2 regions of the Bacillus sp. FAU18 genome follow, and region 1 is predicted to be linked to the other one. Evidence: riboswitches for the same ligand, from Rfam matches in the RefSeq annotation. Region 1 holds a riboswitch; the other holds the start of a gene.
What was found. A riboswitch is a leader RNA that binds a small molecule or an ion and turns the genes downstream of it on or off. The one in region 1 is predicted to bind lysine.
Positions count from the first base shown of each region.

Region 2: linked by a shared signal. The riboswitch ahead of AC0OMU_RS17785 (amino acid permease) and the one ahead of AC0OMU_RS14805 (aspartate kinase) in region 1 are both predicted to bind lysine.

Region 1 covers NZ_JBVYHZ010000004.1:711,615-726,768, reverse strand. The annotation lists gene abfB (alpha-L-arabinofuranosidase AbfB) at 1-1,197, shown strand, start outside; gene trxA (thioredoxin) at 1,520-1,834, shown strand; gene uvrC (excinuclease ABC subunit UvrC) at 1,970-3,742, shown strand; lysine riboswitch at 3,807-3,986, shown strand; gene AC0OMU_RS14805 (aspartate kinase) at 4,112-5,338, shown strand; gene AC0OMU_RS14800 (YslB family protein) at 5,382-5,828, opposite strand; gene sdhC (succinate dehydrogenase cytochrome B558) at 6,121-6,729, shown strand; gene sdhA (succinate dehydrogenase flavoprotein subunit) at 6,763-8,523, shown strand; gene sdhB (succinate dehydrogenase iron-sulfur subunit) at 8,526-9,287, shown strand; gene AC0OMU_RS14780 (acyl-CoA thioesterase) at 9,348-9,791, shown strand; gene gerE (spore germination transcription factor GerE) at 9,907-10,131, shown strand; gene AC0OMU_RS14770 (MarR family winged helix-turn-helix transcriptional regulator) at 10,375-10,815, shown strand; gene racE (glutamate racemase) at 10,823-11,641, shown strand; gene gerM (spore germination protein GerM) at 11,756-12,856, shown strand; gene rph (ribonuclease PH) at 12,967-13,704, shown strand; gene AC0OMU_RS14750 (XTP/dITP diphosphatase) at 13,717-14,313, shown strand; gene AC0OMU_RS14745 (metallophosphoesterase) at 14,329-14,838, shown strand; tRNA gene AC0OMU_RS14740 (tRNA-Arg) at 14,969-15,042, shown strand; gene AC0OMU_RS14735 (YsnF/AvaK domain-containing protein) at 15,106-15,154, opposite strand, start outside.
Region 2 covers NZ_JBVYHZ010000004.1:1,271,948-1,287,101, forward strand. The annotation lists gene AC0OMU_RS17760 (efflux RND transporter periplasmic adaptor subunit) at 1-439, opposite strand, end outside; gene AC0OMU_RS17765 (ABC transporter ATP-binding protein) at 610-1,419, opposite strand; gene AC0OMU_RS17770 (FecCD family ABC transporter permease) at 1,435-2,445, opposite strand; gene AC0OMU_RS17775 (FecCD family ABC transporter permease) at 2,445-3,491, opposite strand; gene AC0OMU_RS17780 (iron-hydroxamate ABC transporter substrate-binding protein) at 3,697-4,644, shown strand; gene AC0OMU_RS17785 (amino acid permease) at 4,930-6,339, opposite strand; lysine riboswitch at 6,443-6,622, opposite strand; gene sspJ (small acid-soluble spore protein SspJ) at 6,739-6,879, opposite strand; gene AC0OMU_RS17795 (metal-dependent hydrolase) at 7,046-7,528, shown strand; gene AC0OMU_RS17800 (LTA synthase family protein) at 7,628-9,481, shown strand; gene AC0OMU_RS17805 (substrate-binding domain-containing protein) at 9,509-10,435, opposite strand; gene modA (molybdate ABC transporter substrate-binding protein) at 10,546-11,328, shown strand; gene modB (molybdate ABC transporter permease subunit) at 11,300-11,992, shown strand; gene pgoN (glyoxal/methylglyoxal reductase) at 12,023-12,853, opposite strand; gene yvgO (stress response protein YvgO) at 13,076-13,561, shown strand; gene AC0OMU_RS17830 (Na+/H+ antiporter) at 13,607-15,154, opposite strand, start outside.

The sequences.
Region 1 (15,154 bases):
ACAATTGAATCAAATGAATTCGGAACGCATGAATTTATGATGCTTTGCGAGCTGCTTGAATGCGAGCCATATATTTGCGGCAATGTCGGAAGCGGAACCGTTCAGGAAATGGCGGAGTGGATTGAGTATATGACATTTGAAGAAGGCACGCCGATGTCAGACTGGAGAAAACAAAATGGAAGAGAAGAGCCTTGGAAGCTGAAATATTTCGGCGTGGGCAATGAAAACTGGGGCTGCGGCGGCAACATGCATCCCGAATACTACGCAGATCTGTACCGGCGTTTTCAGACTTATGTCCGTAATTACAGCAGGAATGACATTTATAAAATTGCCGGCGGCGCAAATGTGGATGATTTTAATTGGACGGATGTGCTTATGAAAAAAGCCGCTGGCCTGATGGACGGGTTGAGTCTTCATTATTACACGATTCCGGGGGATTTTTGGAAGGGCAAAGGATCAGCCACAGAATTCACGGAAGATGAATGGTTTATTACGATGAAAAAAGCCAAATACATCGATGAATTGATTCAAAAACACGGCACGATTATGGACCGGTACGATCCGGAGCAGCGGGTCGGGCTGATTATTGATGAATGGGGCACGTGGTTTGATCCCGAGCCAGGCACGAATCCCGGTTTCTTATATCAGCAAAACACCATTCGTGATGCGCTGGTGGCGGCTTCTCATTTCCACATCTTCCATCAGCATTGCCGCCGGGTGCAAATGACAAATATCGCCCAAACGGTCAACGTTCTTCAAGCGATGATTTTGACTGAGGGAGAGCGGATGCTTTTGACACCGACGTACCATGTATTCAATATGTTTAAGGTGCACCAGGACGCTTCTCTTTTAGCCACAGAGACAATGTCTGCCGACTATGAATGGAACGGTGAAACGCTTCCGCAAATCAGCATTTCAGCGTCGAAACAAGCTGAAGGTGATATCAATATCACTATTTGCAACATCGATCACCAAAACAAAGCGGAGGCGCAAATCGAGCTGAGGGGCCTACACAAGGCAGCGGACCATTCCGGAGTCATTCTCACGGCAGAAAAAATGAATGCGCATAACACGTTTGACGATCCTCATCATGTCAAACCGGAATCCTTCAGACAATACACGCTCAGCAAAAACAAACTGAAAGTAAAACTCCCGCCAATGTCAGTCGTCTTACTTACGCTGCGTGCTGATTCTTAATCGCGTAAGAGCGCCGGAGCTTCATGCCGGCGCTCTTTTTCAGGTTTTAAAACAGCTCCGGCAGGGCATGGTAAAGTACATGACAGTGAAGAGGAGATGTGATCTTATGCTTCGTACCATTTTAATGATTATTGGGGCAATTGTAGTGATCGGGGCCATTATCAGATTTGTGTTTTAAAAAAAGAGCATATCCCATTCAACCATATAAAAATGAGTAAACCGGCTGTGATCAGGAAAAAATAATTTGTAAGCATTAAAATAGCGTGAACGAATGGGAGATGCTATACTAAAAATCATCATTTCACATTGGAGGAATTCAATAATGGCTATCGTAAAAGCAACTGATCAATCTTTCTCAGCTGAAACAAGCGAAGGCGTCGTACTGGCAGACTTCTGGGCTCCTTGGTGCGGACCTTGTAAAATGATTGCACCTGTTCTTGAAGAATTGGATCAAGAAATGGGAGACAAACTGAAAATCGTAAAAATCGATGTAGATGAAAACCAAGAAACTGCCGGAAAATACGGCGTTATGAGCATCCCGACTCTTCTTGTGTTAAAAGACGGCGAAGTAGTTGAAACTTCAGTCGGCTTCAAACCAAAAGAAGCGCTTCAAGAGCTTGTAAACAAACATCTTTAATTTTCCGCTGCTTACATGCCAGAGCGATTCCGATTGAGGGATCGCTTTTTTTATTCGCCAATTGTGAATCATAGAGAAAAACAAACGTTCGTGTTAAACTAGGAATAAAGGATTAAACATAAGGAAGGGTAACATATGAACAAACAACTGAAAGAAAAACTCGCCCTCCTTCCTGATCAACCGGGTTGTTATCTCATGAAGGACCGGCAGCAGACTGTGATCTACGTAGGGAAAGCAAAAGTGCTGAAAAACAGAGTACGCTCCTACTTCACCGGTTCTCACGACGCGAAAACCCAAAGGCTTGTGACGGAAATCGAGGATTTTGAATATATCGTGACGTCCTCCAATCTTGAAGCGCTTATTTTAGAAATGAATCTGATCAAAAAGCATGATCCGAAATACAACGTCATGCTCAAAGACGACAAAACCTATCCTTTCATAAAACTCACCCATGAACGCCACCCAAGGCTGATTGTCACCCGCAATGTCAAAAAAGACAAAGGGCGCTATTTCGGGCCGTATCCGAATGTACAGGCAGCAAGGGAAACAAAAAAACTGCTCGACCGTCTGTATCCTCTCAGAAAATGCTCCAAGCTCCCGGACAGAGTGTGCCTTTACTATCATCTGGGCCAATGCCTCGCTCCGTGCGTAAAGGATATTTCCGAAGAGACGAACAGAGAGCTGGTTGAAAGCATTACACGTTTCTTAAGGGGCGGCTATAATGAGGTCAAAAAAGAGCTTGAAGAGAAAATGCATGAAGCTGCTGAGAATCTTGAGTTTGAACGAGCAAAAGAGCTTCGTGACCAAATTGCCCATATTGAATCAACGATGGAAAAACAAAAAATGACGATGAACGATCTAGTCGACCGTGATGTATTCGCGTACGCGTACGATAAGGGCTGGATGTGCGTGCAGGTCTTTTTCATCCGCCAAGGAAAGCTCATTGAACGCGATGTCAGCATGTTCCCGCTTTATCAGGAAGCAGATGAAGAGTTCCTCACGTTCATCGGGCAGTTCTATTCAAAAAACAACCACTTCCTTCCGAAGGAGATTTTAGTTCCGGACAGCGTAGATCAATCCATGATCGAGCAGCTGCTGGAAACAAACGTTCACCAGCCGAAAAAAGGCCCGAAAAAAGAACTGCTCATGCTTGCCCATAAAAATGCGAAAATCGCATTGAAAGAAAAATTCTCTTTAATCGAACGGGACGAGGAGCGTTCAATCGGGGCTGTGCAGAAGCTAGGTGAGGCATTAAATATTTATACGCCGCACAGAATTGAAGCGTTTGATAACTCAAACATACAGGGGACAAACCCGGTTTCCGCGATGATTGTGTTTATCGACGGCAAACCATACAAAAAGGAATACCGCAAATATAAAATCAAAACTGTTACAGGGCCGGATGATTACGGTTCTATGAGAGAGGTTGTCAGAAGACGCTATACGAGAGTGCTTCGTGAGAATCTGCCGCTGCCCGATCTGATCATCATTGACGGAGGAAAAGGGCAGATCAACGCAGCAAGGGATGTCATTGAAAATGAACTCGGCTTGGATATCCCGATCGCCGGTTTAGCGAAAGATGAAAAACACAGAACCTCAAATTTACTGATCGGTGAGCCGCTGGAGGTGGTGTATCTGGAACGAAACAGCCAGGAATTTTACCTCCTGCAGCGCATTCAGGACGAGGTGCACCGTTTTGCAATCAGTTTTCACAGGCAAATCCGCGGAAAAAGCGCGTTTCAATCCGTTTTGGACGACATCCCGGGTATCGGAGAGAAAAGAAAGAAAATGCTGTTAAAGCATTTCGGTTCCGTTAAAAAAATGAAGGAAGCAAGCCTTGAGGACATCAAAAAAGCCGGTGTTCCCGCAGCGGCGGCTCAGCTCCTTTACGGCAAATTGCAAAAATAATGTTGTCCTTTTAAATAAGATCTGATAAAATGTGAACTAATTTCATAGTTAGATCGTGTTATATGGTGAAGATAGAGGTGCGAACTTCAAGAGTATGCCTTTGGAGAAAGATGGATTCTGTGAAAAAGGCTGAAAGGGGAGCGTCGCCGAAGCAAATAAAACCCCATCGGTATTATTTGCTGGCCGTGCATTGAATAAATGTAAGGCTGTCAAGAAATCATTTTCTTGGAGGGCTATCTCGTTGTTCATAATCATTTATGATGATTAATTGATAAGCAATGAGAGTATTCCTCTCATTGCTTTTTTTATTGTGGACAAAGCGCTCTTTCTCCTCACCCGCACGAACCAAAATGTAAAGGGTGGTAATACATGGGTCTTATTGTACAAAAATTCGGAGGCACTTCCGTCGGCTCAGTCGAAAAAATTCAAAATGCGGCAAACCGCGCAATTGCAGAAAAACAGAAAGACCATCAAGTCGTTGTCGTCGTTTCAGCAATGGGAAAATCCACTGACGAATTGGTCAGCCTTGCAAAAGCTATTTCTGACCAGCCGAGCAAACGCGAAATGGATATGCTGCTGGCGACAGGCGAGCAGGTCACGATTTCACTCCTTTCAATGGCATTGCAGGAAAAAGGCTATGACGCTGTGTCTTATACTGGCTGGCAGGCGGGAATCCGTACGGAGGCCATTCACGGAAACGCCAGAATTACAGATATCGACACTTCGGGTTTAGCAGACCAGCTTGAAAAAGGAAAAATTGTCATTGTTGCAGGATTCCAAGGCATGACAAAGGATTGTGAAATTACGACATTGGGCCGGGGCGGTTCAGATACAACAGCAGTTGCTTTGGCTGCCGCTTTAAAAGCTGATAAATGTGACATATACACAGACGTGCCAGGCGTGTTTACAACCGATCCGCGCTATGTGAAATCAGCGAGAAAACTTGCGGGCATCTCATACGATGAAATGCTTGAGCTTGCCAATTTAGGCGCCGGTGTTCTTCATCCGAGAGCAGTTGAGTTCGCGAAAAATTACCAAGTGCCGTTAGAAGTGCGTTCAAGTACAGAAACCGAAGCGGGAACATTAATTGAGGAGGAATCATCCATGGAACAGAATTTAATTGTCAGAGGCATTGCATTTGAAGATCAAATCACAAGAGTAACCATTTACGGGCTGACTAGCGGCCTGACAACTTTGTCTACTATTTTTACAACACTTGCCAAAAGAAACATAAACGTAGATATCATTATCCAAACGCAGGCCGAGGACAAGACTGGAATTTCCTTCTCTGTCAAAACAGAAGATGCAGACCAAACCGTTGCGGTGCTTGAAGAGTATAAAGACGCGCTGGAATTTGAGAAAATCGAGACAGAAAGCAAATTGGCTAAAGTATCCATTGTTGGATCCGGCATGGTCTCAAATCCTGGTGTAGCGGCTGAAATGTTTGCTGTACTGGCGCAAAAAAACATTTTAATCAAAATGGTCAGCACATCTGAAATCAAAGTGTCAACAGTCGTAAGCGAAAATGACATGGTGAAAGCAGTCGAGTCGCTTCACGATGCATTTGAGCTTTCAAAACATCCTTCAGCTGTGTAATGACAATCAAAAAGGCGGGACTATGCAGTCACCGCCTTTTTGATTACACTGGGTCTTTCATATCCCATTTCACAGTCAGAACCACTTTATCGGCTCTCTTTTTCACTTGTTCATATGATTCGGCAATCTGATCATTCATCAATTGAATTTGTTCAGCGATAAAACCAGCCTCCAGCTGAAAGCAAGGTTCTTTCTGATGTTTAAGCCGGTTGGAAATGATCGGCCCTTCAAGTTCAAATTCAAGCTCCTGTTTTTTAGCGCTTACGTTGGTGAGGGTTCCCCAGCCCGCTTCTTCAAAGAAGGCCGGAAATTCCTCCCATGATTCAAGAGGAAACTTACGGGCGAGATGTTTTCCTGCCCAATACATCATGGAAGAGTAATCTTGGCCAAGCATATCTGGGAGAACGATCTCTCGTATTAGTTCGTAGGCATAGGCGTTCATTTCAATTTCTTTTAGGTTGTCAATAGATGCTTCAAATTTAGACTTCATATCTGTCTCCCCTCTCTCCTGCGTATATTATAGCTCAAACAGGGGGGAGGATTACAGAATGATCCTGTAATTCTTATGAAAAATTAAGCAAGAAATATATATTGATAAAATAAAATTTTTCAATCAACTAATCAATTCGGAAAATTATAATTTATGTACGCGTTTTCTTGACGCCCTTTTGAGGGAGGAGTAAAATGAAATTGTCAATAAATCTTAATAAAGTGCTTACAATTGAAAGAAGTGGGGGAAGAGATTTAGCACATTTCGCACTTATCAAACAGGGGGTAAAGTAATGTCTGGGAACAGAGAGTTTTATTTTCGAAGATTGCATTCCTTGCTTGGCGTCATACCGGTCGGCATCTTTCTTATTCAGCATTTAGTCGTCAACCAGTTTGCCGCAAGGGGCGCTGAAGCATTCAATAGCGCTGCTCATTTTATGGATAGTCTGCCTTTCAGGTATGCCTTGGAAATTTTTATTATCTTCTTACCATTAATTTATCATGCAGTTTATGGTGTGTACATAGCGTTTACTGCGAAAAATAACGCAGGCCAATACAGCTACATGAGAAACTGGCTATTCGTCCTGCAGCGTGTAACCGGTATCATCACCCTCATTTTCGTCAGCTGGCACGTGTGGGAAACCCGCATTGCTGCACAAATGGGCGCTGAGGTCAATTTCGACATGATGGCGAATATTTTGAGCTCTCCGGCTATGCTTGGTTTTTACATTGTCGGTGTTTTATCAACAATTTTCCACTTCTCGAACGGTTTATGGTCTTTCGCTGTTACATGGGGCATCACGGTAACGCCTCGTTCTCAAAGAATTTCGACATACGTTACGCTGATTATTTTTGTTGCACTGTCATACGTAGGCTTAAAAGCGATTTTTGCATTTGTTTAAGAGTACTAGATTACTAGAGGGAGAGGGGCTATCATGAGTCAATCAAGCATTATCGTAGTCGGCGGGGGTCTTGCCGGCCTCATGGCGACAATTAAAGCAGCGGAATCAGGAATGGCGGTTAAGCTGTTTTCCATCGTTCCTGTCAAACGTTCTCATTCGGTTTGTGCGCAAGGCGGCATAAACGGAGCGGTCAATACAAAAGGGGAAGGTGACTCTCCGTGGGAACATTTTGATGACACGGTATACGGGGGAGACTTTCTTGCCAATCAGCCGCCGGTCAAGGCGATGTGTGAAGCGGCGCCTTCTATCATCCACTTATTAGACCGAATGGGCGTCATGTTTAACCGGACGCCTGAAGGCCTGCTTGATTTCCGCCGATTCGGGGGTACACAGCACCACAGAACTGCTTATGCTGGTGCGACGACGGGACAGCAGCTGCTTTACGCACTGGACGAGCAAGTGCGCAGATACGAAGTTGCGGGTCTGGTCACAAAATACGAAGGCTGGGAATTCCTTGGCGCTGTTTTAGATGATGACAGAACCTGCCGCGGAATTGTTGCACAAAACCTGACAAACATGCAAATTGAATCCTTCCGTTCAGACGCTGTCATTATGGCGACGGGCGGACCGGGAATCATTTTTGGAAAATCAACGAACTCCATGATTAATACAGGATCTGCTGCATCAATCGTTTATCAGCAGGGAGCGTATTATGCAAACGGAGAATTCATTCAAATCCACCCGACAGCCATACCGGGCGATGACAAACTAAGACTGATGAGTGAATCAGCGCGTGGAGAAGGCGGGCGCGTGTGGACATATAAAGACGGCAAACCGTGGTATTTCCTGGAGGAAAAATATCCGGCATACGGAAACCTGGTGCCGCGTGATATTGCGACACGCGAAATATTTGATGTGTGTGTGAACCAGAAGCTCGGCATTAACGGTGAAAACATGGTCTATCTCGATCTGTCTCATAAAGATCCGAAAGAGCTTGATATTAAGCTTGGCGGCATCATTGAGATTTATGAGAAATTCATGGGAGACGACCCGCGTAAGCTTCCAATGAAAATCTTCCCTGCGGTCCATTATTCTATGGGCGGTTTATGGGTGGATTACGATCAAATGACAAACATCCCTGGACTGTTTGCGGCTGGGGAATGTGATTATTCTATGCACGGCGGCAACCGCTTGGGAGCGAACTCCCTGCTGTCTGCGATTTACGGAGGCATGGTGGCCGGTCCGAATGCGGTGAAATATGTAAACGGCTTAGAATCTTCAGCGGAAGACATGTCTTCATCTTTATTCGACGCTCACGTTAAGAAAGAAGAAGAAAAATGGGCTGATATTATGAGTATGGACGGAACGGAAAATGCCTATGTTCTTCACAAAGAGCTCGGTGAGTGGATGACGGCGAACGTAACGGTTGTCCGCCATAATGACAAGCTTTTGAAAACGGATGACAAAATTCAGGAGTTAATGGAGCGCTTCAAAAAGATCAACATCAATGACACGACAAAATGGAGCAACCAGGGAGCGATGTTCACACGCCAGTTCTCGAACATGCTTCAGCTTGCGAGGGTGATTACCCTTGGCGCATACAACCGTAATGAAAGCCGGGGCGCCCATTATAAACCAGATTATCCTGAACGTAATGATGACGAATGGCTCAAAACAACAATGGCTAAACATGTAAGCCCGTATGAAGCGCCGGAATTTGAGTATCAGGATGTCGATGTATCACTGATAACGCCTCGGAAACGGGATTACTCGAAGAAGAAGGTGGCGAAATAATCATGAGTGAACAAAAAACCATACGATTTATTATCACACGTCAAGATACAGCCGACAGCACGCCTTACGATGAAGAATTTGAGATTCCATACCGCCCGAATCTGAACGTCATTTCCGCTCTGATGGAAATCCGCCGGAATCCGGTTAATGTCAAAGGTGAGAAGACAACCCCTGTCACATGGGATATGAACTGTCTTGAGGAAGTATGCGGCGCATGTTCAATGGTCATAAACGGAAAACCCCGCCAGTCTTGTACGGCGCTTATTGACCAGCTTGAACAGCCGATCCGTTTAAAACCAATGAAAACATTCCCAGTCGTTCGTGATTTGCAGGTTGATCGCAGCAGAATGTTTGATTCATTGAAAAAAGTTAAAGCGTGGATACCGATTGACGGTACGTACGATTTAGGACCGGGGCCGAGAATGCCGGAAAAACGCCGTCAATGGGCATATGAATTATCAAAATGCATGACATGCGGCGTCTGCCTCGAAGCTTGCCCGAATGTGAACAGCAAATCGAAGTTCATGGGGCCTGCACCGATGTCGCAAGTCCGCCTGTTTAACGCGCATCCGACAGGCGCCATGAATAAATCTGAACGATTAGAAGCATTAATGGATGAAGGCGGCCTTGCAGATTGCGGCAACTCGCAAAACTGTGTTCAATCCTGTCCGAAGGGGATTCCGCTTACCACTTCGATTGCAGCCTTGAATAGAGATACAAACTTACAAGCGTTCCGCAATTTCTTCGGAAGCGACAGAGTATAAGAAGAAAAAACCTCTTCCGCATGGGAGAGGTTTTTTTAAACAATAAGGAGATGAAAAAAGATGAAGCTTCCCGCTTATATTGATATGCCGTTTCAAGAATGGAAAACATCCTTTTCTTTTTTCAATGAGGTATCCGTAAGATTTTCCGAGACAGACATGTTTGGGCATATGAATAATGTAACCCCTTTTATATATTTTGAGGAGGCGCGGATTTCTTATTTTAAGAAGCTGAATATGATGAGTGAAAACAAACAGACCATGACAGTCGTGGCAAGCCAGCAATGCGATTATTTGCGCCAAGTCATGCCTTATGAAGAGTTGCGTATCTATGTGAAAACAAGCGCAGTCGGCAGTTCATCTCTTACCTTGCACTATCTCGGAGAGAACCTCGAAGGCGAGCCCTGCTTCACCGGGACAGTCGTGATGGTTCAAGTCTCAAAGGAAAGCGGCAAGGCTGTCAGCTGGACGGATGAGGAGAAAGAAACGCTTCTTCATACACGATAAACTAATTATCTTGTAAACGTCACCTCCTGCGCCCTTCTTACATATGATATCTCGACTATATCAAAACCCATTCGTTTCTGATTCGCTCTCACCTTAGCAAGGAGGGTTACAATACTTGAAGGAGAAAGAATTTCAATCGAAGCCGCTGCTAACGAAAAGAGAAAGAGAAGTGTTCGAATTGCTCGTTCAAGATAAGACAACAAAGGAGATTGCAAGCGAGCTATTTATCAGTGAGAAAACCGTTCGAAACCATATTTCAAATGCCATGCAGAAATTGGGTGTGAAAGGGCGTTCGCAAGCCGTTGTTGAGCTTCTTAGAATGGGTGAGCTAGAGCTTTAATCCTTGCCGGTATTCCTTCTTTTGGAAGGAGCCGGTTATTGCTGTTTGTTTGGAACATTCGAAACCATATTTGGAATGCTGTGCAAAACGTAGGCAAGTCATAAATTAAATTTTATTTCTTGATGTTGTTTGACTAAAGTCCTCTATTTCTCTCCTGCGAGTCTTGCATTTTCTTCAAAAAAGAAGGAAAATAGACACGGAACGCTTTTGTGCGTAAGAGATCCTTGAGTGAGGGATGGACAAATGACATCAAAACCTTTGGAGCATGTTGCGGATATTGAAAAGTCACTCCGCCACATTGCCGCGATCATTAAGCAAAAAGGACGAGAAATCCTTAACCAATATGCGATTACGCCGCCGCAATTTGTCGGCTTGCAATGGCTTTATGAATTAGGAGATATGACAATCGGTGAATTATCGGGCAAAATGTATCTGGCATGCAGCACGACAACAGACTTAATCGACCGCATGCAAAAAAATGAGCTTGTTGAGCGGGTCAAGGACCCGGCGGACAGACGTGTTGTCCGGATACATCTGCTGCCTGAAGGAGAACGGATTATCCAAGAGGTCATTACAAAAAGACAGGAATATCTGCGTGATATGTTCGAATCGTTTACAGATGAAGAAATAGCCATCTTCGAAAAATCTTTGATGAAACTGCAGCATGAAATGAAGAGAAAATGAGGCGATTTTGTTGGAACAACCAATAGGAGTCATTGATTCCGGGGTTGGCGGTTTAACCGTTGCGAAGGAAATCATGAGACAGCTACCTAAAGAAAATATTATCTACGTCGGGGATACGAAACGGTGTCCTTATGGGCCGCGCCCTGAAGAAGAGGTGCTTCAATATACGTGGGAGCTGACGAATTATTTACTCGAAAACCACCACATCAAAATGCTGGTGATCGCCTGTAATACAGCAACAGCGATCGCATTGGATGACATCCAGCGAAGCGTCGGTATACCGGTGGTCGGAGTGATTCAGCCTGGTGCGAGAGCAGCGATAAAAGTAACGGATAATCAGCATATCGGTGTCATCGGCACAGAGAATACGATTAAGAGCAATGCATACGAAGAGGCGCTTTTGGCATTAAACCCTGATCTGAAGGTTGAAAACCTTGCCTGCCCGCTGCTTGTGCCTTTTGTGGAAAGCGGGAAGTTTCTCGACAAAACAGCAGACGAGATTGTCAAAACCTCGCTGTATCCGTTAAAAGATACATCGATTGATTCGCTGATTTTAGGCTGCACCCACTATCCCATTTTGAAAGAAGCCATTCAAAGATATATGGGAGAACACGTTAACATTATTTCGTCCGGCGATGAAACAGCCCGGGAAGTCAGCACGATTCTCTCGTATAAAGGGCTGCTGAACCAGTCTGCGAATGCCCCGGATCATCAGTTCTTGACAACAGGAGCGCGTGATCAGTTTGCGAAAATCGCAGACGATTGGTTTGGCCATGAGGTGGGCCATGTGGAATGCATCTCACTGCAAGAACCGATTAGAAGATAGTTTTCCCCGCAACGTTATGTTGCGGGTTTTTTTCTGTTTTGCCGGAATTCTTCGGTCTATTTCCTAAAGAGGCTCGTATACATAATAGTACAAACATCCTTAGGAGGGAAAAGTATGCTGAAAAAAGGACCTGCAGTCATTGGTGCCACTTGTCTCACCTCTGCCTTGCTTTTATCCGGATGCGGTTTGTTTCAATCTGATAAGGCAGCCGAGGAAATTGATCCGCCTCAAGACGTTACATTCGTGAACGATGAAGCGGGTGCCAATTCAAATACAACAGCAGCCAAAAAAACAGAAAGTGAAAAAAGCGATACCGCAAAAGCGGATCAGGCCTCATCTACTGTCATGAGGGAGCTTTATCTCATTGATAAAAACGGGTATGTTGTTGCGCAAACGCTGCCTCTTCCTAAAAGTGAGAGCACGGCTAAGCAGGCGCTTGAATACCTCGTACAGGGCGGGCCTGTGTCTGAAATTCTTCCGAATGGCTTCAGAGCGGTATTGCCGGCTGACACAACTGTTAACGTTGACATCAAAAAAGATGGAACCGCGATAGCTGATTTCTCTAATGAGTTCAAAAATTATAAGAAAGAAGACGAACAGAAAATCGTTCAGTCTGTGACGTGGACGCTGACGCAATTTAGTTCGATAGATAAAGTGAAGCTGAGAATAAACGGGCATGAACTGAAGGAGATGCCTGTAGGAGGGACACCGATCTCAGATGATTTAAGCCGCAAAGACGGCATTAATTTGGAGACAGCCGGTGTAAATGATCTCACTGCTACCCATCCGCTGACAGTCTACTACTTGGCGGAAAACGAAGACAGTGAATACTACGTGCCGGTGACCAAACGAATCGACAATTCGGAAAAAGACGACATCACAGCAGCCATTAATGAATTGGCTAAAGGCCCAAGCAAGGTGAGCGGGCTGTTAACAGACTTCAGTGAAGATGTAAAGCTGGTCAGCAAACCGAAAATCAAAGACGGGCGCGTGACGTTGGATTTCAATCAATCTATATTCGGCAGCGCCGATGAGAAGACGAAAATGATTTCTTCAGAAGTGCTGAACAGCATTGTGCTCACGTTAACGGAGCAGCCGGATATAAAAGGCGTGTCTGTTAAAGTGAACGGAAAATCAGAGCTGGTAAATGAAAAAGGCGAAAAGCTCACAGAACCGGTCTCCAGACCATCTCAAGTGAATACGGGTAGTTTTTAAATTGGGATTTTTGATATACTAGAAAGAAAGAGGTTAGCGTTCCGGCTGCCTCTTTCTTTATTCAATTCCGGGACAAAAATGGTTTATGTACATACAATCGGAGGTAAAACATGAGACATGACGGAAGACAACACGATGAGCTGCGTCCAATCACATTCGATTTGGATTTTATCAGCCATCCGGAAGGTTCTGTTCTAATAACAGCGGGAAATACAAAGGTAATCTGCAACGCGTCTGTTGAGGACCGCGTACCGCCGTTTTTGCGGGGCGGAGGGAAAGGCTGGATTACAGCAGAGTACAGCATGTTGCCGCGGGCAACAAACCAAAGAACAATCAGAGAATCTTCTAAGGGGAAAATTTCCGGCAGAACAATGGAGATCCAACGCCTGATCGGCCGCGCGCTTCGAGCTGTTGTAGATCTGGAAAAGCTCGGTGAACGGACGATTTGGATTGACTGTGATGTCATTCAAGCTGACGGAGGAACTAGAACAGCTTCCATTACAGGCGCATTTCTTGCTATGGCGATTGCGATTGGCAAGCTGATCAAAGCAGGAACAATCAAGACAAATCCGATCACTGATTTTCTTGCTGCAATCTCTGTTGGAATTGATAAGGAACAGGGAATTTTGTTAGATTTAAATTATGAAGAAGATTCCTCCGCTGAAGTTGACATGAATGTCATCATGACAGGCAGCGGCCGTTTTGTGGAACTGCAGGGAACCGGGGAAGAGGCGACTTTTTCAAGAGAGGATCTGAACGGTCTTCTGGGTCTTGCGGAAAAAGGAATTCAAGAGCTGATTGACAAGCAAAAAGAAGTGCTGGGTGATTCTCTGCCAGAACTGAAATAAAGACAGAAAGGCTTGATCATCATGAAAGAAGCAATTATTGCGACACATAATCCGGGAAAAGTGAAGGAATTCAAAGAAATTCTTGAGCCAAGAGGCTATGATGTCAAATCTTTAGCTGAAATTGGATTCACAGAAGAAATTGAAGAAACAGGCCATACATTTGAAGAAAATGCCATTCTGAAAGCGGAAGCTGTTGCCAAAGCAGTGAACAAAATGGTGATTGCGGACGACTCCGGTCTATCAATCGATAATCTTGGCGGCAGACCCGGGGTTTATTCAGCCCGCTATGCAGGGGAACAGAAAGACGACCAGGCAAATATCGAAAAAGTGCTCAGCGAGCTGAAAGGTATCGAAAAAGAACAGCGCACCGCCCGTTTCCGCTGCGCACTGGCCGTGAGTATTCCCGGTGAGGAAACAAAAACAGTCGAAGGCCATGTTGAAGGGTATATTGCCGAAGAACCGAGAGGAGAATATGGCTTTGGCTATGACCCAATCTTTATCGTGAAAGATAAAGATAAGACAATGGCTGAACTGACAAGTGATGAAAAAAATAAAATCAGCCATAGGGCTGACGCGCTTAAAAAGCTGTCTAAGCTTTTGGAGGCATAAGGAGGAAGCTTGTACATGAACGTGCTGATTATCAGTGACAGCCATGGGCTTGAAGAAGAACTCCAAACCATTGCGAAACGGCATGAGGCAGAAGTTGATCTCATGATTCATTGCGGGGACTCTGAGCTTGAAACGGGGCATCCTGCATTGGAGCCTTATGCGGTTGTAAAAGGCAATTGCGATTTTGCCGGCGATTTTAAGGACGAGCTTCTTCTGACTGCCGGTTCAAGAAAAATACTGGTCACACACGGCCACCTTCACGGTATAAAACAGACCTTGTTAAACGTATACTATCGTGCAGAGGAGCTCGGAGCGGATATTATCTGCTTCGGGCATTCGCACATCGCGGGAAGCGAAGTGCTGCGGGGCAAACTGATGATTAACCCAGGCAGCATCCGGCTTCCGAGGGTGCGCAGGACAGAAAGCTATGCTATACTGACATTAGAAAATGATGCTGCGACAGTCCGTTTTTACGACCAAGCAGGCAATGAAATTGAGGATCTGCAAAACCGAGTCACACTATGAAAATGTCATGAGGAAGAAAATTTTCTTCCTCATGAAAAAAAATCTAAAAAACCGTTGACTTATTGTTGCATCCCATATATAATAAATCTTGTCGCTGATAGTTAAAGCGAAAAACAAAAAAACAAAACGTGTCCCAGTAGCTCAGCTGGATAGAGCAACGGCCTTCTAAGCCGTCGGTCGGGAGTTCGAATCTCTCCTGGGACGTACTAAAAGAAAAACCTCAAATCCATTTAGGATTTGAGGTTTTTTGTTGTCAGCTTATGATTTTCATTTGTTATTTAACGGATCATCATCCAAGCCGTCAACTTTTCCGTCT
Region 2 (15,154 bases), 560 kb from region 1:
CTTCTTTTCCTGCCGCTTTCAGCTTCTTTTCCGTTTCCGTTATTGATTTTTGCAAACGGTTGATTTGCAGATTTGTCATTTCAATTTGCAAATTGGCTTGCTCCACTTCATCAGAATGATCCTCGCCCTCATACTCAAAAAGCTTATCGCCCTTTTTAACCTGATCGCCTTCTTTGACGTATGTTTTTTTAATGCTGCCTTTTTCTGAATCTATGTATACTTTCTGCTGTTTCTCAGGTTCAACCTTTCCAGAAAACGTTTGGCCTGATTCTGAATCTCCTCCCATGTATACCGCTACCGATTCAGCATAGGGCTCCGATGATACGGCAACTTGGTTCATGTGAGTAAAAAAGTAAAAACCGCCAGCGCCGATCCCAGCCAATATAAGCACACCGGCACATATCGCACCGCCAATAAGCCATTTTTTCTTCTTGGACACAACGATCTCCTCTTTCTGTAAACTATGTAATATTTTCGAAACATTCTAACCAATATTATCTATTAATTCAAAAAGACTTGCAATCTTTTTATTGAAATGACGGAATCAAATAGAAAAATTGTATTTTCAAAGCCGAATAAAAAAAATCCCGGCTTCAAACCGGGATTTTTTCATACAGTAACTAGCTCTTTTTCATTTTTAATCAAGTCATATGTCAAGCATACAGGTTTATTTGTACGGGGATCAGTCACAATTTCGGCATCAATCTGAAATACCTGCTTCAAAATGTCCGGTGTCATGACCTCCAGTGCAGTTCCTTCCTTGATGACCGTGCCTTTTTTGAGCGCGATCATATAATGAGAAAAACGAGCTGCATGGTTAAGATCATGAATGACCATTAAAATCGTCCGTCCTTGCTCTTTGTTGAGTCTGTCAAGCAGCTGCAGAATTTCAAGCTGATGTGCAAGATCAAGATACGTTGTAGGTTCATCCAGCAGAAGCAGTTCCGTCCCTTGCGCAAGCGCCATGGCAATCCACACGCGTTGACGCTGTCCGCCTGACAATGCCTCAATCGGCCGTTCAGCATATTCAGCCATGCCTGTTTCTTCAAGCGCCCATTTGATAATCCGGCGGTCTTCGTCATTTAATCTGCCGAATCCTGATTGATGCGGAAACCTGCCGTACGACACCAATTCGTGCACTGTTAGGCCGCTCGGCGCTTCAGGTGTCTGTGGAAGAATCGCCATATCTTTTGCAATGTCCTTTGTAGACATTTTATGAATCGCTTTGCCGTTTAAATAGACGGCACCTGCATGTGAACGCATAATTCTGGACATTGTTTTTAAAATCGTTGATTTCCCGCAGCCGTTCGGGCCAATTAAGGTGGTAATTTTCCCTTTAGGAATCGATATATTTAAATCCTCTACAATCACCCTGTCGCCATAACCGATTCCAAGCTGTTCCGTTGATAATGAATTCATATTCGGCCCCCTCCTCTAATTCGCTTTCATCAATAAATAAATAAAGTAAGGCGCACCTAGCACGGAAATGACAAGTCCAACCGGAATTTCTGATGGTGCCAATACATTTCTCGCCAGCGTATCAGCAAGCAAAAACAGGAATGAGCCGATGAAGGCGGAGACCGGTATCAGCGTCTGGTGACGTGGACCGGTCAGCCTTCTAGCCACATGCGGCGCGATCAATCCGAGAAACGCAATGCCCCCCGCAGCTGCCACGCATGAAGCGGCAAGAGTGACCGCTGCCAGAAGAAGAATCCGTCTTTCCCTTTCAACAGCGGTGCCCAGCCCGGTCGCCAATTGGTCTCCGAGCTGCATAATGTTCAAATAGCGCGCCTTATATAAAGTAAACAGAAGCAAGATCACAATCCAAGGGAGAATCGCCCAGATCATATTCCAGTTCGCCCCCCATATTGAGCCGGATATCCAAACCGCGGCTTGCATAAAATCATGAGGGTCCATCTTAAGCTGAAAAATCAGCAACAGGGCATTGAATCCGGCATTCACCCCTATGCCGACTAAAATCAGCCGAATCGGTGTCACGCCTTTTTTCCATGCCAGAATATAAATGAGAAACGCAGCGAGGATTGCTCCTGCCAAAGCACTGAACGGCAGCATAAATGTTCCGAAAAAGCTGAGATCTGAAGCTGACCCTTGAAAAAAGTATATAAAAAGCACTACAGCAAGTGAACCGCCGGCGTTAATTCCGAGAATACCAGGCTCGGCAAGTTCATTTTGAGACACGCTTTGCAAAATGGCTCCAGCTACGGAGATCCCTGCTCCAACAAGCAAAGAAAGGATGATCCTGGGCAGCCTGAACTCAAATAAGACAAGTTCATCACGCGCCGTTCCTTGACCGAAAAAGACCTGAAGCGTTTTAAGCGGTGCAATTTTGATAACGCCCAAATTGAGACTGATAAAAAAGACCGCCACGATAAGCAAAAAGGTCACAGCCATTACAACGAGCGGTTTGTTTGTTTTTGTTTTCATTACAGCCCTCTCCTTTCACGACGTGCCAAATAAAAGAAAAAGGGAACGCCGATAAGAGAAGTCAGCGCGCCGACAGGCGTTTCAAAGGGCGCATTTACGAGTCTGGCCGCTATGTCAGCAAAAACAAGCAAAACAGCACCGAGCACCGCCGAGCAAGGAATGATCCACCTATAATCCACACCGACCAAAAATCGGGTAATATGCGGAATGATCAGCCCGATAAATGCGATGGTGCCGGCTATGGAAACCGCAGCTCCTGTCAAAATCACTACAATAAGCATGCCAATCAGTTTCACCGCTGATGTATATTGTCCAAGCCCTTTTGCCAGATCGTCACCGAGACTTAACACTGTCACAGACCGGGCGATGAAAAACGCGAGCGTTAAACCGACAGCCCCTGCAATAAGCAAAAGCTGGACCCCTGACCATTTCACACCCGCTACCCCGCCTGCGTACCAAAAGCTGATATCCTGAGCGACATCAAAGCGGATTGCAATGGCAGTTGAAATGCCGGTAAAGAAATAAGTAACTGCCGTACCCGCCAGAGCAAGCTTTACAGGCGTAAGTCCGCCCCTTGAAAACATGCCGATGCCCATTACCGTCGATGCCCCCAGCCCCGCTCCCGCAAAGGACCATAGCACAAGCCCCATTGCAGAAAGTCCGGGAAAAAAGGCAAACGCAATCGAAACCGCAAATGCAGAGCCTGATGTCACACCCATAATCGAAGGCTCTGCCAAAGGGTTTCTCGTCATCCCCTGCATGATTGCTCCCGACACTGCCAACAATGCGCCTACAAGCGCGGCAGCCGCCGTTCTCGGCAGTCGAAGATCATGTATAATTTGGTGTGATGTCTTTGTCGGCTGATAATGAAAAATGGCGTCCCATACAGTGCGCAAATGAATATCCGCTGCACCGAGGGATATGGATAAAAATGCGCCAAGGCAAAGCAGGCATAGACCTGCAATAAGGACGATGACCGCGCCATATGTCCTTGACGTCCATTGGATTTCTTCTGATGCAGTCTGTATATTTTTATGTTGACTCAACTGCCGTACTTCCTTTCTGTTACTGATAATGATTATCAATTGCTGTTTCAGTATATCACTTTTTTCAGCTGATTTAATAGAGTGTTTTGAACAAAAATGAAAATGCATTTGCAAAAATATCGTGTCAACCGGCACTTGCAGTGGTATAATCACAGATGATAATGATTCTCTTTTTCATCTATCTTTTAGAAAGAAGGTATGAGATATGACACATATATACAAGAAACTCGGAGCCGCGTTTTTTGCCCTGTTATTGATTGCAGCGCTGGCAGCCTGCGGGAATAACTCAGAAAGCAAAGGTTCTGCCTCTGATTCAAAAGGCGCAGAAACCTTTACATACAAGGCTGAAAACGGAAATGTAAAAATCCCAAAGCATCCTAAACGGGTGGTTGTCATGGCAGACGGCTATTACGGCTACTTCAAAACACTCGGCATCAACGTTGTCGGTGCGCCTGAGAATGTATTTAAAAACCCTTACTACAAAGGAAAAACCGACGGCGTCGAAAACATCGGAGACGGCACTTCGGTTGAAAAGGTCATTGATTTGAACCCTGACCTGATTATCGTCTGGACAACACAGGGCGCTGATATTAAAAAGCTTGAAAAAATTGCGCCGACTGTCGCAGTAAAATACGATAAGCTCGACAACATCGAACAGCTGAAAGAATTTGCAAAAATGACAGGAACTGAAGATAAAGCTGAAAAATGGCTGGCTGAGTGGGATAAAAAAGTTGCGGCAGCTAAAACAAAAATCAAAAAAGCGGTCGGTGACAAAACCATTTCCATTATGCAAACGAACGGAAAAGACATTTACGTATTCGGTAAAGACTTTGGAAGAGGCGGAAGCATTATTTACAAAGACCTCGGCCTGCAGGCTACAAAGCTGACAAAAGAAAAAGCCATTGACCAGGGGCCAGGTTATACAAGTATTTCACTAGAGAAGCTCCCTGACTTCGCCGGGGATTACATTTTCGCGGGTCCATGGCAATCAGGCGGTGATGATGGCGGCGTATTTGACAGCTCCATTTGGAAGAACCTGAACGCCGTTAAAAATGGCCATGTCTACAAGATGGATCCGATTGGCTTCTATTTCACAGACCCGATTTCATTAGAAGGCCAACTGAAGTTTATTACGGAAAGCTTGACTAAATAAACAAAAGAGCCGCCTGCCCGCGGCTCTTTTGCTGATTTATAAGAACGGCTCAATTTGAATCATATCGGATATTTTCTTTGAGCCATTCATATTAAGCTGCCTCCTCATCGCGATCAGTTTTTTTATGCTGGAGAGACTGAAAAACGTTTTTTGCATATTCGATTGTGCCTTAAGGTTTTTCTTTCGATTTCAGCTTTCCTGTCAGCTAGGTTAACGAACGGATTCCTAACAGGAGAAATTGTGATTTTATAAAAAAGACACCTGAGCAAATCAGGTGTCTTTTCATTATGCTTGTTTTTCTTTCTGGAACTTTTTACTCACAAATGGATAAACGATCAAGCCGACAAAGAATAAACCGATGCCGAGGATAAATGTCGTTAAATCTGCTGTGCCTGTTACGATAACAAACACGGAGTATGCACACGCTAGTATCGCGATCAATCCGTCTCTTACACGGGAGCCTTTCAGCTGGTCATACGTTTCACCTTTGATGACTAGCTTCAAGCTGTAGATTGCAGATACCAGATACGGAATTAAATATGCAAGTGTAGCCGCTGTCGTTAAAAATGTAAATGCGTCACTTATTGTCCGGGAAATAACCGAGAAAATGAAGACCTGTGACATGACGTTTGTAATAATGAGTGCAATGACCGGACTTCCCTTTTTATTCGTTTTTGCAAAAAATGCCGGGAAATCTCCTGCTTTAGCGGCTTGGTATGGCACCTCAGAGCCAAGCAAAATCCAGCCGAGCATCGTTCCGAATAAACAAAGGATAGCCAAAAGCGCCATAATCACGCTTCCCGCGTTTCCAACAATCGCATAGAGTACATCAACAAATGGTTTTTCAGAGCCGACAAGCTTATCATGCGGCAGAACACCCATCGTAATTAAAGTCACAATAATATATATGCTCAAAGCAATCAGCAAGCCGGTAATTGTCGCACGTTTCACATCACGCTGAGAGCGCGCACGGCCGGACAGGATCACCGCGGATTCAATTCCGACAAACGCCCACAGTGTAGAAATCGCGGCGTTATGAACCTGGCCGCCAATTCCAATGCTTGTGCCGTTTTCTCCTTGAACCGGGAAATAAAAATGACCGAATAATGTCGTTTGAAACACAAACAAACCGGCAACGATAAAGAAGACAAAACCTAATACTTTAGAAAGCGTTGTGACAAAGTTTAATTTACTTGCGCCGTTAATGCTGGCAACAAGAATCGCGTGCGTTCCCCATAACAAGATCGTACATACGGCAAACGTCAGTAATTGGCCGAGTGTCACCTCTTGCCCGCCGATCGAAAACATCTCACGTTTATCAACCAAGATCGGGAAGAACGAAGTCAAGTAACCGGCGAGACTTGTGATGATCGCCACGTTACTGATCCAGCTCGCCACCCAGTAGCCCCACACCATTGTGAAACCGGCAGCGTTGCCTTTTTTCGGGTCAGAAAACAGCGCTCTTGCATAACTTTGCGGTCCCGCTGTCAGTTCAGGCTTGCGAATGGACAAGTGTCCGAACACAAGTGCAATCATCAGCACGCCGGCACCTGTCAAAAGCCAGGCGGACGTAGCTCCAAACGGACTCGCAATTGAAGCAAGCGAGCTCGGCAAGGAGAAAATTCCTGATCCAACCATATTTCCAACGACAAACGCCGTTAATAACCAAAAACCCCATTTTTTTGTCTGTTCCATTCCAGTACCTCCATGATTCTTTGTACGGACCAGACCCCGAGATCATATAAACGCAAAAAAAGCCTGAACAAAAGTCCATGCTTAAAGAAACACACACCCTTGATCTCCGGATAGCCCTCCGCGAAAAAGCACGCGGCAGTCCTGCACTTATTCAGATACAGTCCCAGCATAGAGAAGGATCGGCTTTCTCCACACTTCGGCGCTGATGCCTTTTACACATGTTTAACAGCCCCTGTCAGCCTGGCATGTGTGACTCATCATCCGCGCAACCTCTACCTCACTGAGAAAGAGTGAGGATTTAATTATTCAGTTACTCCCAGAAGGTTATCAAAGAAAGGATGATCTGTCAAAGGGAACAGATGGAAAATACGGATAGAGCCAAGCCCTATCCGCATGTGGTTATCGATTATTTTTCTTTTTTTGCACAGCTTCTTGAAGCGGATCATCTTTTAGAGCTGAACCAGCATCTTCAAGAGCTCCTTGGATTACGTTTTTTTCTTTTTCGGAACGTTTTCCTTTATCTTTATTAAAGAAACCCATTCGTATCACCTCTTTTAAAAAATAGGTACATGTTTAAGATGCCTCTTTCCTGAAAAATTATGCGGGATATTTTTTATCGTCCAAAGTCCTGTTGATCAAACATACATTCTCTTGATATATTTGTAATTCAGAGATTTTTTGCAAAAGATAAAAGGAGAAGCGGCAAATGACAGGAAAAACACACATCATGGGAGGCATCGCTTCTTGTACGGCAGCGGCTTATTATTATGGATTTGATCCAGTGCTTATGGCTGCGTCAGGCGCGGTTGGAGCATTAATACCCGATATCTGCCACACACAAAGCAAAATTGGGAGAAAATTTCCTATTTTATCGAAAGTGGTCAGCTCCGTTTTTGGCCATCGTACCTTTACACACAGCTTACTGTTTATGCTCATCATGTTTTTTATCACTTCTACATACATTCCAGATAAAAACATATCAGCCGGCCTGATGATCGGAATGGCGAGCCACTTGATTCTTGACGCTTGGACGGTGAACGGAATCAAATTATTATTCCCTTCAACGATCCGCGTTCGGCTTCCATTATATATGAAGACAGGCAGTTTTTCTGAGCAGCTCGTGCTAGCCGGCCTGACCCTTGCTTCATGTTACTACTTTTATATGCTGTTTCATGGGCGCATGTTTTAAACATGAGTGCTGAGACTTGTCTGAACCGGCTGTTTTTAGTAGGTTTTACTTAAGAAGCATTTCATGCAGATGATCAAGAAAACGTGAGGAGTCATATTGATGAAAGGAACCTTTTTTCACAATCAGCGGTTTTTATGTTTTTCGATCTTATTTATGTGGATCAAAACGTATGTGATATATAAACTCGGCTTTGATTTGCAAATCGATACTCTGTTGGAGGAGCTAATGCTGCTGGTCAACCCGCTCAGCTTTATTCTTCCTTTATTCGGGATCGGCCTGCTTCTGAAAGGAAACAAGCAGCGGGCCTTTTTGCTGATTGCCAATCTGGTTCTGACTGTCATCTTGATCTCCAATACGATTTTTTACGGCTTTTATATCGATTTTATTACCATTCCGGTTTTATTTCAGGCCAGCAACATGAGCGATATGGGCAGCAGTGTAAAAGAACTGTTCCATCCTCTGTTTATCGCCCTGTTTGTGGACTTGGTTTTTCTGCTGCTGTTCGCCAGAAAAACCAAACACCCACAGACAAAAGCCGCTCCCCGCACGATCAAACGGTACTATGCAGCTTCCTGCGGCATGCTTTTATGCACACTGGCACTTGCAGAAGTACAGCAGCCGAAGCTTTTGGCACATTCTTTTGACCGGGAAATGCTAGTCAAAAGCATCGGTCTGTTTCAGTTCCATATTTACGATACAATTTCTCAGACTGTTAATATCAGCGCGAAAGCTTTTGCCGATGAAGACAGTATAACTGCCATTAAAAACTACACAGAGGCTGATTACAGCAAGCCTGATCAAAGCAAATTCGGTCTTGCAAAGGGGCGCAATGTCATCTTTGTAACACTTGAGTCGACCCAAAGCTTTGTTCTGAATGAAAAAGTAAATGGAAAAGAAATTACCCCATTTATGAATGATCTCATTAAAAAAAGCTATTCCTTTGATCATTTCTATCAGCAAACAGAACAAGGCAAAACATCAGATTCAGAATTTATCGTCGCTAACTCACTGTATCCTTCCCTTAGCGGCGCCGTCTTTTTCACGAAAAGCGACCATCAATTTCATACGATGTATAAATCGCTGAAACAGCACGATTATTATTCAGCCGTCTTTCATGCTAACCATAAAACATTTTGGAACAGAGATGTCATGTACTATACGTTTGGCATTGACCGCTTTTTTGATGTTGATGATTTTCATGTCACTCCCGGGACATCGACAAGCTGGGGCTTAAAAGACAAAGAATTTTTAGAGCAGTCCGCCGAAAAGCTGAAAAGCCTGCCGCAGCCGTTCTACAGCAGTTTTATCACGTTAACGAATCATTTTCCGTTTGAGATTGATGAAAAGGATCAGCTGATAGATGAATTCGATTCAAGCAGTGATCTGTTAAACCGCTATGTGACCACGGTTCGCTATGAGGATGAAGCATTGAAGCATTTTATCCAAAAACTGAAAGACGAAGGCTTATACGAAAATTCGATGATCGTATTTATGGGAGATCATTACGGCATTTCTGAAGCCCATAACGAGGCAATGGCTGAGTTTTTAGGGAAAGACGAAATCACACCGTATGACAACGTTCAGCTCCAGCGGGTGCCGTTTATCATACATATCCCGGGAATCACCGATCAAAAGCCGGAAACCATCCCTGATGCCGGGGGACAGGTCGACGTCAGGCCGACGCTGATGCATTTGCTCGGCGTTGAGACAAAAGGCGATATCCAATTCGGCAATGATTTGCTGTCGGGCGACCGCACCCCATTCGCCGTTCTGCGAAACGGCAGCTTTATTACGAACGATTATATATACACAAAGAACACGTGCTATAGCCAAAAAACAGGTAAAGTGCTGGAAGATCAGGATGCGTGCCTCCCTTACAAGGAGAAAGCAAACGAAGAGCTTTCTCTCTCTGATAAAATTTTAAATGGTGACCTGCTCAGGTTTTCCGAATGAAAAAATCCCTCTATCAAGAGGGATTTTTTACGTTTCCAACATCACCTTGCCAGTCAGCTTCGTTTCATAGCCGTTTAATTGAGACAAATTCGCCTTGTAGTCCTCAGAATTCAAAATCTCCTTCACGGCCTTCAGCAGCTGCTCATGTTTTTTCAAAACGACGATATCATATTGTTCGTCGATGAGCGGGATAAAATCAACACTGCCCATATGTGCCGCGTGCTGTGCCCCGATTCCCGCGTCAGCCTGTCCGCTTGAAACTTGTGAAGCGACAGCGTAATGATCAGTCACGATATCGCCATATCCCCCTACATCAGCCGGATTCACACCAAGCAAGCCAAGCTGTTCATCAAGGAGCACCCTTGCGCCAGAACCCTTTTCCCTGTTGATGATTCGGATATCGGCTCTTTTCAAGTCTTTCCAGCCTTGAATGTTTTTCGGATTCCCTTTTTGCACATACAGTCCTGCTTTGCGAAGAACGACATTGATGAGACAAAACGGTTCACCTGTCAAAATCCGTTTTACATAAGGCGCGTTATACTGGCCCGTTTCAGCATCGTACAAATGGAGGCTGACAATGTCACACTTTCCTTGATACATATCAATCAGGCTGTTTAAGCTTCCTTTGTATTTACGGAGCGGCGTCTCCTGAATGGCATTCTCCAAATGCTTGCTGAGGAGATCCATCGAAATGTCCTGTCCGCTGATCATGACATTGGGTCTGCCGTCCGGCTCAGCCTCCTGCATCTGTTTCGGCGCTTCTGTTGCAGCGATAGGCTGAGACATTCTCATATTCGTTTTATATTGCTTTAAATCTTCTTCATCCACACGCATCTGCCTTCCGACACGGTAAGCAGGCAGCACGCCTTTTTTAATCAAATCATAAACGGTCAGCTTTGATACCTTCAGCAGACCTGCAACTTCTTCTATCGTATAGGAAGAGGTTTCATTCATCATCATCACTCTCCTATTTTATTATACCTTTTCGTCGAATGTAAAAAAACCCACATAAACCAAACATAATCAGTTATAATTAGTTATATCTAATGATAAGGGGTGCAATCATGTTTAAGAAGTATTCTATTTTCATCGCAGCCTTAACCGCTTTTCTGCTTGCAGCAGGCTGTTCTTCAAACCAGTCTTCAACTGACAGCGAGAAAAAAGTAACGTTAACCATCTCAGCTGCGGCCAGCGCGCAGGATGCACTTGAGGAAATCCAAAAAAATTATGAAAAAGATCATCAAAATATTACCATCCAAGATAACTATGGCTCATCCGGCGCCTTGCAAAAACAGATTTCTCAAGGAGCAGGAGCAGATCTGTTCTTCTCAGCTGCTGAGGATAAATTTAAAAAGCTGATAGATGATGGAGATATCGCAAAAAAAGACAGCACTGAATTAGTCGGTAATGAAATTGTGCTGGTCGTACCGAAAAACGGAGATTCACCTGTGACAAGCTTCAGCAATCTGGCTGGATCAGAAAAAATTGCCCTTGGCACTCCGGAATCCGTACCGGCAGGAGCTTATGGGAAAGAATCACTGACAAAGCTGTCTTTATGGGACAAAGTGAAGGATAAAATTGTGTATGGAAAAGACGTTCGCCAAGTTCTTTCTTATGTTGAAACCGGCAATGTAGACGCAGGTATTGTTTATAAAACAGATGCCCTGGTCTCGAAAAAGGTCAACATTATTGACGAGGCAAAAGCAGATACTCACAGCCCAATTGTCTATCCGTTAGGAATCGTAAAAGATACAAAACACCGTAAGGAAGCGAAGGAATTTTACGAATACCTGCAATCTGATGAAGCAATGAAAGTATTTGAGAAATATGGCTTTACTGCCGAGTAGCATAAGCGCTTCAGAATTTTTCACACCCGTTGCGCTTTCCTTTCAGGTGGCGGCAGTTGCCGGAATTGTTGTCATTATTCTCGGAACACTTGCTGGAGCATGGATGTCACGTGCATCATTTTTCGGAAAAACGGCACTCGAAACATGTTTTATGCTTCCGCTCGTTCTTCCGCCTACTGTTGTCGGTTTTATTTTGATCGTCATTTTCGGAAAGCACAGCTTCATCGGACAAGCCATCGAGTGGATCTTCCAGCAGCCTGTCATTTTCACCTGGTGGGCCGCTGTGATCGCCTCGGCTGTTGTAGCCTTTCCGCTCATGTATCAATCAGCCAAAACCGGATTTGCTGACATTGACCCCGATATACAAGGTGCGGCAATGGTAGACGGCGCAAGCAGATGGAAAGTGTTTATCCATATCTCCGTCCCGCTTGCCTATCCTTCATTGCTGACCGGAAGCATCCTCAGCCTTGCGCGGGCGCTCGGAGAATTTGGCGCAACACTCATGTTTGCAGGGAACATCCCCGGTGTTACGCAAACACTGCCGACGGCGATATATGTCGCATTGGATTCCGGCAACAATACCCTTGCCTGGGCGTGGGTCGTCTGTATTGTTGTCATTTCCTTTTTGATGCTGTTTTTCATTCAACAGAAAAAAACGCACTAAAAAAACTCCCCGCAACGGGGAGTTTTTTGATTAAAACAGAAGCTCATCAGGATTTGGGCCGACACGCTCATCTTTATTTAATGCGTCAATTTTGTCCATGTCTTCTTGAGACAATTCGAAATCAAAAATATCAGCGTTTTCGATGATACGGTGTTCTTTAATGGATTTTGGAATGGTTACAACTTCATGCTGCAGATCCCAGCGCAAAATCACTTGAGCCACAGATTTATTGTGTTTTTCAGCAATCTGTGTCAGTACTTCGTTATCCAAAAGCTGTCCCTGCATGAGCGGAGACCACGCTTCCAGCTGAATGCCTTGCGCTTTGCAGTAATCTCTTAATTCTTTTTGCGTCAAGCGAGGGTGAAATTCAACTTGGTTCACCATCGGTTTGATTTCAGCATCTTTCAACAGCTCTTCTAAATGATGTACTTGGAAGTTGCTGACGCCGATCGCGCGGATTTTGCCGTCCTTGTACAGCTTTTCAAGCGCACGCCATGTATCTTTATATTTATCTTTGCCAGGCCAATGGATCAAATATAAATCTAAGTAATCAAGCTGCAATCTTTCCAGGCTTTTTTCAAAGGCAGCAAGCGTTGTTTCGTAGCCTTGATCTTCATTCCACACTTTTGATGTGATGAAGAGCTCTTCTCTTGCCACACCGGATTCTTTAATCCCGATGCCAACGCCTTCTTCATTTTTGTAGATCGCTGCTGTATCAATACTGCGATAGCCATTTTTAATTGCCGCTTTCACTGATTCAGTCGCTTCATTACCATTTTCTACTTTAAAAACACCCAGACCGAACCAAGGCATTTCAACTCCGTTATGTAACTTTACAGTATCTTTTAAACTTGTTGGCACTTGAACATCCACCCTTTCACTGAAATGTAAGCGTCTATATTATCTCACATTCCTCTCAGCCGATACCAATAATACGCTTAAGACCCTCTTTTTGCTTCTTTTTTCACAGCACAGGCAAATTCAAACACTATTTTTTTCCTATTTTAACAATATTGAGATTACAAATACATTGAGCAGGGTATGCGTGTAGTGTAACCAAATGAAAACAAAGGAGGAAACAACTTGAAACGTATTCGTATCCCAATGACACTTGCTCTTGGTGCCGCTTTGACAATTGCCCCTTTGTCCTTTGCTTCCGCTGAAGAAAATCCTGCTCCGAAGATGTCGCAGACAACTACTGCTGGAACAACTGCCGCTGATGTAGGTTTAAACGTCAACCTGGATGTACTTGGAATTGCCAACCAGATCGCTGATGCTATCAAATCCGCACAGAACAGGGATGGGTTTGTGAAAAACCTTATGGAGTCTTCCTTCTACGCATCCGGCCAAAAATATAATGTCATGGTTTTTAATTTAAGCCAGGAATATGAAGATCATTTGAACGGTGTGCAATTTTACGGCTCAGCCGTTTACGACGGCATTACGTATGGCATTTGGGTATTTGAAGACGGAACCTTTACAAACAAAGGCGATGGCGGCTGGATCAACTGGGCCTTCAGAGGCTGGTTCGACCGGGATGGCAGCACTGTCGCATTTCATCGCCCTTAATATAAAAAAAGCTGGCGCTCTAACGCACCAGCTTTTTTGCTGCATTTATTCGCCGCCTTCAAGCATGGCGGCTTCGACATCATTAATGTATTGGCGAAGCTCATGGGAAATGTCCCGGGAAATTTCCCTCTCCTCAAAGAGCGTTTGAATTTCATTTCTGATCGCCTGCACAGCCTTCAGCTTCACTTCCAGCTTCTGATTTTCAAAATGGGCACTTGATTTTAACTCATGATGGCTGTGCTCCAGCCTGAAAATTAACTGCTTATAGAATGTAATGACAGATAAAAACACTTCTTTATGCTCTTCCGTCTTATGTTTTTCCAGATATTCTATCGCTGCTTTTGCCGTTTTCACTCTTGTTGCCCGTATCAATCCCGCTTCATTTAAAATCGACATCTCCGGCTTTTTATGTTCACCGAAGAAAATCCAATACATCAGCCTTTTGAGCCTTGTTTTTGATAATCCGACTTTAAACGGGTTGGCATACAAAATTTCCAACTCGTTAAATCGTTCTTGCAGCACATTTGCTGTTTCTTCCGGGATGTCTCCCCGCTCCAGCATTTTCATCAGCGCCTCTTGCTCAGCCTTAACCCCCTGCGCACGGACTTTTCGCTCGTGCTTCTTAATGCGATTAGATGATGTATACTGCTGAAAACGAAGATTTTTCATTTTCTCATTGTATTCAGCTATCACCGCAAGAGAGGCCGTTTTGTTTGTCTCATTCATGTCCTCTTTAATCGTTTGAAGGGCTGTTTTGATCAATTTGCGTCTCGCCGTCAGCAGCTTCTTGTTTCGTTCCTCGTCCTCTTCTTCTTTTTCAGTCAGAATCGGCAGCACAACGGTGGCAATAACAAGCGTGCATAAAATGACGCCGGCTGCTAAAAAGAGAATCAGATTTCTTTCCGGAAACGGCGTGCCGTCCTCCAGGAAATACGGAATGGAAAAAGAACCCGCAAGCGTTACTGCTCCACGCACACCGGAAATCGAAATTAACAGCGTCGAACGAAGACCCGGTTTATAGATGTTCTGATCTTTATTAAAGAACCAATTGCCGTTCCAGAAGAACAGCACCCACAGGAATCTGAGGAGCATTAACGTAAATGTGATGACTAGGATATAGCCGATCACCTTCATGTTGCTGATGGCAGTGTCGTTAAAGATAACAGAAATAACATCAGGGATTTGCGTGCCGAGAATAACGAAGACCAAGCCGTTCAAAATAAATAAAATAATGTTCCACGTACTTGAGGAGACGATTTGCAGCTTGATCATCGTTGATTCCAGACGATCCTGCTCAACCGCATGGGTAATACCGCCAGCCACAACAGCTAAAATGCCGGAAACGCCGATTTCTTCAGCTGCCAAATAAATCACAAACGGCGTCAGAATTTGAATCAGCATATGCATCGTGACATCCTGCATGCCAAGGCGGCGCAGAAGTAGGCGAAAACGAATAATCAAAAATGAAATGACAACCCCGCACAGCAAGCCTCCGAGAGAAATAAAGACAAAGCTGACAGCCGCTTGTGCTAATGAAAATGCACCAGTCACTGCCGCTGCAATCGCAAACTTAAAGGCCACCAGACCTGATGC